2 regions of the Actinospica acidiphila genome follow, and region 2 is predicted to be linked to the other one. Evidence: riboswitches for the same ligand, from Rfam matches in the RefSeq annotation. Region 2 holds a riboswitch; the other holds the start of a gene.
The links. A riboswitch is a leader RNA that binds a small molecule or an ion and turns the genes downstream of it on or off. The one in region 2 is predicted to bind thiamine pyrophosphate.
Positions count from the first base shown of each region.

Region 1: another riboswitch for thiamine pyrophosphate. It lies ahead of thiO (glycine oxidase ThiO); the one in region 2 lies ahead of HXP48_RS09080 (thiamine ABC transporter substrate-binding protein).

Region 1 covers NZ_JABZEM010000002.1:5,540,450-5,543,847, forward strand. Annotated here, with positions in the region: gene HXP48_RS24790 (thiazole synthase) at 1-339, opposite strand, end outside; gene thiS (sulfur carrier protein ThiS) at 342-563, opposite strand; gene thiO (glycine oxidase ThiO) at 560-1,726, opposite strand; TPP riboswitch at 1,724-1,835, opposite strand; gene HXP48_RS24805 (NAD(P)/FAD-dependent oxidoreductase) at 1,931-3,160, shown strand; gene HXP48_RS36025 (Rv2175c family DNA-binding protein) at 3,228-3,398, shown strand, end outside.
Region 2 covers NZ_JABZEM010000002.1:2,122,044-2,125,441, reverse strand. Annotated here, with positions in the region: gene rlmN (23S rRNA (adenine(2503)-C(2))-methyltransferase RlmN) at 69-1,175, shown strand; TPP riboswitch at 1,200-1,305, shown strand; gene HXP48_RS09080 (thiamine ABC transporter substrate-binding protein) at 1,385-2,473, shown strand; gene HXP48_RS09075 (ABC transporter permease) at 2,449-3,398, shown strand, end outside.

The DNA.
Region 1 (3,398 bases), 3.4 Mb from region 2:
CACCGGGTCCGGCAGCAGGGTGCGCTCGTCCGCCACGACCTCCAGCTTCACCAGATCCGTGCCCAGCGCCTCCCGGGCCAGCCGCGCGGTGAGCACGGCCTCCCCGGCGGTGAAGCAGCCGGCCGTGTTCGGCAGCACCTCCACGCCCAGCTTCCGCAGCACCGACAGCACCGACCCCTGCACCGAGGGGTCCACCCGCCGCATCGCGACGGTCGTCAGCTCCGTGCCGGACGCCACCAGCGCCCGCTCCAGCACGTCGAGGCTCGGCGCCCCGCCGGTGCCCATGATCAGCCGGGACGTGTAGGTCCGCCCGCCGAGGACGAGGGGATCGTCGGCCATGGTCAGCCTCCTTGGACGGCGGTGAGGACCTCCACCCGGTCCCCTTCGGACAGGGGGGTGGCGGGCCACTGCGCGCGCGGGACGACGGTTTCGTTGAGGGCGGCCGCCACTCCGGAGGGCGCCGCCGTGAGCGACCTGACGACGAGGTCGAGGGCCGTGCCGGGCGGGACCTGACGGCTCTCGCCGTTGACGGTGACGGTGACCGTGGTGACCGGGGCGTTCATACGGACTGCTCCGCGAGGACGGGGGCGCCGAAGCGCCGGGGGGTGAACGGAAGGGCCTCGTCGGGCAGCTCGCCGGTGGTCAGCACCCGCGCCATGGCGTCGCCGGTGACGGGCGTCAGCAGCACGCCGTTGCGGTGGTGCCCGGTGGCCAGCAGCAGCCCGTCGAGGCGGGTCGGGCCGAGCAGCGGCGCGTTGTCGGGGGAGCCGGGGCGCAGTCCCGCGAGCGTCTCGGTGAGCGGCAGCTCGGTGAGGCCGGGCACCAGGTCGTGGGCGTCGCGCAGCAGCTCGTAGACGCCGCCCGCGGTGACCGTGGTGTCCCAGCCCATCTCCTCGCTGGTCGCGCCGATCACCAGCTCGCCGCTCTCGCGCGGCACCAGGTAGACGTGGCTGCCGCGCACCACCGCCCGCACCGTGCGGCTCAGGAACGGTTCGGGACGGTCCGGCATGGTCAGCCGCAGCACCTGCCCCTTCACCGGACGCACCGGAGGCAGCACCTCCGCGGGCACGCCCGCCAGCCGCCCGCTCCAGCTGCCGCCCGCCAGCACCACCTGGCCCGCGCCCAGCTCGCCGCCGTCCGCCGTGACCACGCCGGTCGCGCGGTCGCCGGTGACGACGAGCCGCTCGGCCCAGGCGCGGTGCAGGACGACGCCGGCCCGCTCGCAGGCGGTGAGCAGCGCGGACGCCAGCCGGCGCGGGTCGATCTGGTGGTCGCCGTCCACCCGCAGCCCGCCCCGCACACCCGGCGCGAGCATCGGCTCCAGGCGCCGGCACTCCCGCCCGGTCAGCCACTGCGAGTCCAGTCCGGAACGCTCGTGCAGGGCGTGCAGCTCCCGCAGGTGGGCGCGGTCGTCGGCGTCCAGCGCCACGGCGAGCGTGCCGCAGCGGCGGTAGCCGAGGTCCTGGCCGGTGAGGTCGGACAGCTCGGCCGCGAAGTCGGGGTAGCGGCGGGCCGAGGCCAGGTTGAGGCCGAGCAGCGTCTGCTCGCCGTGGTGCAGCTCGGTGACGGCGGCCAGCATCCCGGCCGCCACCCGGGCGGCGCCCCCGCCCGGGTCGGGGTCCACGACCGTCGTGGCGAGACCGGCCTGCGCGGCCCGCCAGGCCGTCACCAGACCGATGATCCCGCCCCCGACGACGAGGACGTCTGCGGTACGCGTGGGCGACATGGGCGTCCAGCCCCTCCCTTCGCCGGCATGACCCGGATCAGGTTCGTACGGTCGGAGGCCGCCAGCCTCCCTCTCAGCCCGGTGCGCCCGGGCTCCCGCGAGTGCGTGTACGCGGGCCACCCTAGCCCGCGCCGCGCCGCAGCCGTAAGGGACCCCGCGCGGCCGCGGTCCGGCGCGGCGGGCACGGGTGTCTATGGTGAGCGGGTGAGCGAGCAGACGCAGGAACCGGGAGGGGCCGCGCCGCGCCGGGTCGTGGTGGCGGGCGCGGGCATGGCGGGCGTGCAGACCGCTGCGGCGCTGCGGGAGCAGGGCTTCACCGGCGAGGTGACGCTGATCGGCGCGGAACCCCACCAGCCGTACGACCGGCCGCCGTTGTCCAAGGCGGTGCTGCTGGGCACCGCCGAGAGCTCCGCCTTCGAGGTGGACTTCGAGGAGCTCGGGATCGGGCTGCGGCTGGGCTGCGAGGTGACCGGCCTGCGCCCCGGCGACCACGAGCTGGACTCCGAGGCCGGGCCCGTCCCGTACGACGTGCTGGTCATCGCCACCGGGGCCGAACCGTTGCGGCTGCCCGGCGCGGAGGGCGTGCCCGGCGTGCACCTGCTGCGCACCCTGGACGACGCCGAACGGCTGCGGCCGGTGCTCGCCGGCCGGCACGACATCGTGGTCGTCGGCGCGGGCTGGATCGGCGCGGAGTTCGCCACGGCCGCCCGGGAGGCGGGCTGCGCGGTCACCGTCGTGGAGGCCGAGGAACGGCCGCTGGCGGGCGTGCTGCCCGCGGAGGTGGCCGCGCCGATGACCGCCTGGTACGCGCAGGCCGGCGTCGGCTTGCGCACCCACGCGCGCGTGGCGCGCGTCGAGCCCGGCGCCGTGCTCCTCGACGACGGCACCCGGCTGCCCGCCGGCGCGGTCGTCGTCGGCATCGGCGCCCGCCCCGCCACCGCCTGGCTGGCCGGGTCCGGGATCGCCCTCGGCACGCACGGCGAGGTCCTCGCCGACGCGCACCTGGCGGCCTCCCTGCCCGACGTGTACGCCGTCGGCGACTGCGCGTCCTTCCCGTCGGCCCGCTACGGCGAGCGGCTCCTCGTCCACCACTGGGACAACGCCCTCCAGGGGCCGCGCACCGTCGCCGCGAACATCGTCGGCGGGGGCCGCGAGGTGTACGACCCGGTGCCGTACTTCTGGTCCGAGCAGTTCGGGCGGTTCGTGCAGTACGCCGGGCACCACGCGGACGCCGACCGCACGGTGTGGCGCGGCGACCCGGCCGACCCGGCGTGGAGCGTGTGCTGGCTGCGCGGGGACCGGCTGGTCGCGCTGCTCGCGGTGGGACGGCCCCGCGACCTGGCGCAGGGGCGGCGGCTGATCGGGTCGGGCGCCGCGGTGGACCCGGAGCGGGTGGCGGACCCGGCGCGGCCGCTGAAGTCGGCGACGGTCTGACCGACTCGCCCACGCGCCGGGACGGGGCTGACTTCCGACTGTCGGTGGCAGGTGGCAGGCTTGTCCCGTGACCGAGATTGACGCAAAGATCGATGCTCTCGTCCCCGCCTGGCTCACCCTCCCCGACATCGCCGAGAAGTTCGGCGTCGAGGTGACGCGCGTCCGGCAGCTGGTCAAGGAGGGCCAGCTCATCGCCGTGCGCCGCGGTGAGAACCGTGCGCTGCACGTCCCCGCCGCC
Region 2 (3,398 bases):
CACCACCGACAGGTGTGGCGCCAGACACCCGCAGGTCACCCATCTGGATCTGCGACACTGGTACAGCCATGCCTAAGCCCGGAGAACTTACATTCGTCGCGCCGCGCGGAGCCAAGAAGCCGCCGCGGCATCTTGCCGATCTCACGCCTGCCGAGCGCAAGGAGGCGGTCGTCGCGGTCGGTGAGAAGCCGTTCCGTGCCAAGCAGCTCTCGCAGCACTACTTCGCGCGGTACGCGCACGATCCGGAGCAGTGGACCGACATCCCCGCCGGTTCGCGCGGCAAGCTGCGGGAAGCGCTGCTTCCCGAGCTGATGAGCGTCGTGCGGCACCTGTCCACCGACCAGGGGACGACCCGCAAGACGCTGTGGAAGCTGTTCGACGGGACGCTCGTCGAGTCCGTGCTGATGCGGTACCCGGACCGGGTCACCATGTGCATCAGCTCGCAGGCCGGCTGCGGCATGAACTGCCCGTTCTGCGCGACCGGGCAGGCGGGGCTGGACCGGAACCTGTCCACCGCCGAGATCGTGCACCAGATCGTCGACGGCATGCGCGCGCTCCGCGAGGGCGAGGTGCCCGGCGGGCCCGCGCGGCTGAGCAACATCGTGTTCATGGGCATGGGCGAGCCCCTCGCCAACTACAACCGCGTCGTCGGCGCCATCCGCCGCCTCACCGACCCCGAGCCCGACGGCCTCGGCCTGTCGCAGCGCGGGATCACCGTGTCCACCGTCGGTCTCGTCCCGGCGATCCACCGGTTCTCCGACGAGGGCTTCAAGTGCCGCCTGGCGATCTCGCTGCACGCCCCCGACGACGAGCTCCGCGACACCCTCGTCCCCGTGAACACACGGTGGAAGGTGCGCGAGGTGCTCGACGCCGGGTTCGAGTACGCGGCGAAGTCCGGGCGCCGGCTGTCCATCGAGTACGCGCTGATCCGGGACATCAACGACCAGGCGTGGCGCGGTGACCGGCTCGGGCGCATGCTCAAGGGGCGTCCCGTGCACGTCAACCTCATCCCGCTCAACCCGACGCCCGGCTCCAAGTGGACCGCGTCGCGGCCCGAGGACGAGAAGGCGTTCGTCGAGGCGATCGCCGCGCACGGTGTGCCGGTGACGATCCGGGACACCCGTGGTCAGGAGATCGACGGGGCGTGTGGTCAGCTCGCCGCCACCGAGCGGTAGTCTGACCGGCGTCAACACATCTGCATATTCCGACAGGGGAGCGCCACAGCGCTGAGAGTGCGGCACCGGCCGCAGACCCTCCGAACCTGGCCCAGGTCATTCTGGGTAGGGAGATCGGTCATCACTCGAGCTGTTGCGCCCTGCCCGGGACCCCGCCGGGGATCCCGGGCAGGGCCGCGTCTCTTCCTGGTCACTCCAGGAGGAATCAAGTGGGCATCACCAAGAAGGTCACCGTCCTGGCCGTCGGGCTGGGGCTCGTCACACTGTCCGCCTGCGGCTCGTCCGGCGGGGACGGCGGCGGCGCCGGCGGCGAGGGCTCGAAGACCGTGACCCTCGTCAGTCACAACTCGTGGGCCGTGTCCGAGGACGTCGTCGCCGCCTTCGAGAAGCAGTCCGGATACAAGCTCAAGGTCCTCGAGGACGGCGACGCCGGGCAGGCCGTGAACAAGGCGATCCTGACCAAGGACAACCCCCAGGGCGACGTCTTCTTCGGCGTCGACAACACCCTGCTGTCCCGCGCCCTCGACAACGGCCTCTTCCAGTCCTACGAGGCCAAGGGCTCCGACCTGATCCTGCCCGAGTACCGGGTCGACGAGGACAAGCACCGCGTCACCCCCGTCGACACCGGCGACGTCTGCGTCAACTACGACAAGGCGTGGTTCCAGAAGAAGAAGCTGACCCCGCCGAAGACCTTCGACGACCTGGCCAAGCCCGCCTACAAGGACCTCCTCGTCGTCGAGAACGCCGCCACCTCCTCGCCCGGCCTCGGCTTCCTGCTCGGCACCGCCGCCGAGTACGGGGACAAGGGGTGGGAGGACTACTGGGGGAAGCTCAAGGACAACGGCGTCAAGGTCGTCGACGGCTGGGAGCAGGCGTACAACGAGGAGTTCTCCGGCTCCGCCGGTGGCAAGAAGGCCAAGGCCGACCGCCCGCTCGTCGTGTCGTACGCCTCCTCGCCGCCCGCCGAGGTGATCTACGCCGACCCGCGGCCCGACACGGCGCCCACCGGCGTCGCCAAGGGCACCTGCTTCCGCCAGGTCGAGTACGCCGGTCTGCTGAGCAACGCCAGGAACCCCGAGGGCGGCAAGGCGCTCCTGGACTTCATGGCCGGCAAGACCTTCCAGGAGGACATGCCGCTCAACATGTTCGTGTATCCGGTGCGTGAGGGCGCCCAGGTGCCGGAGGAGTTCGCGCAGTTCGGGCCGCAGGCGAAGGAGCCGCGGACCATGGACCCGGCGAAGATCGCCGAAAACCGTGACCAGTGGGTCAAGTCGTGGACCTCGCTCGTACTGAAGTGACACCGCGGCGGCCCGGATGGTGGCGCCGCAACGCGGCCCGGCTCGGCCTCATGGCCGTGCCGGCCGCGTTCTTCGCCGTCCTCTTCGCCTACCCGGTCGCCGCGATCGTCGCCCGAGGGCTGAAGACCGACGGCGGCTGGCAGCCCGGGCGGATCGCGGACGTGCTCGGCCAGTCCGACATCCGCCAGGTGCTGTGGTTCACCACCTGGCAGGCGCTCCTCTCCACGGCCCTCACCCTGGTGATCGCCCTGCCCGGCGCCTACGCCCTGGCCCGCTTCGACTTCCCCGGCCGACAGGTGCTGCGCGCGGTGATCACCGTGCCGTTCGTGCTGCCGACGGTCGTCGTCGGCACGGCGTTCATGGCGCTCGTCGGGCGCGGCGGGCTGCTGGACGAGCTGTGGGGCGTGCGCCTGGACACCACGGTCTGGGCGATCCTCCTCGCGCACGTCTTCTTCAACTACGCCGTGGTCGTCCGCACCGTGGGCGGGCTGTGGGCGCAGCTCGACCCGCGCCAGGAGGAGGCCGCGCGGATGCTCGGCGCCTCCCGCCTCACCGCCTGGCGCACGGTCACCCTCCCGGCGCTCGCGCCCGCCGTGGCCGCCGCCGCGCTGATGGTCTTCCTCTTCACCTTCACGTCGTTCGGCGTGGTGCAGATCCTCGGCGGACCCGCCTTCTCCACCCTGGAGGTGGAGATCTACCGGCAGACCGCGGACATCTTCGACCTGTCCACGGCCGCCGTCCTCACGCTGATCCAGTTCGTCGCCGTCGGTGCGATCCTCGCCCTGCACGCCTGGACCGTGCGGCGCCGGGAGACCGCGCTGCGGCTCGTCGACGCCTCGGCCACCGCCCGCCGCCCGCGCGGGGCCGGGCAGTGGGCGCTGCTCGGCGGGGTCGTCGCCACGGTCGTCGTCCTCCTGCTCCTGCC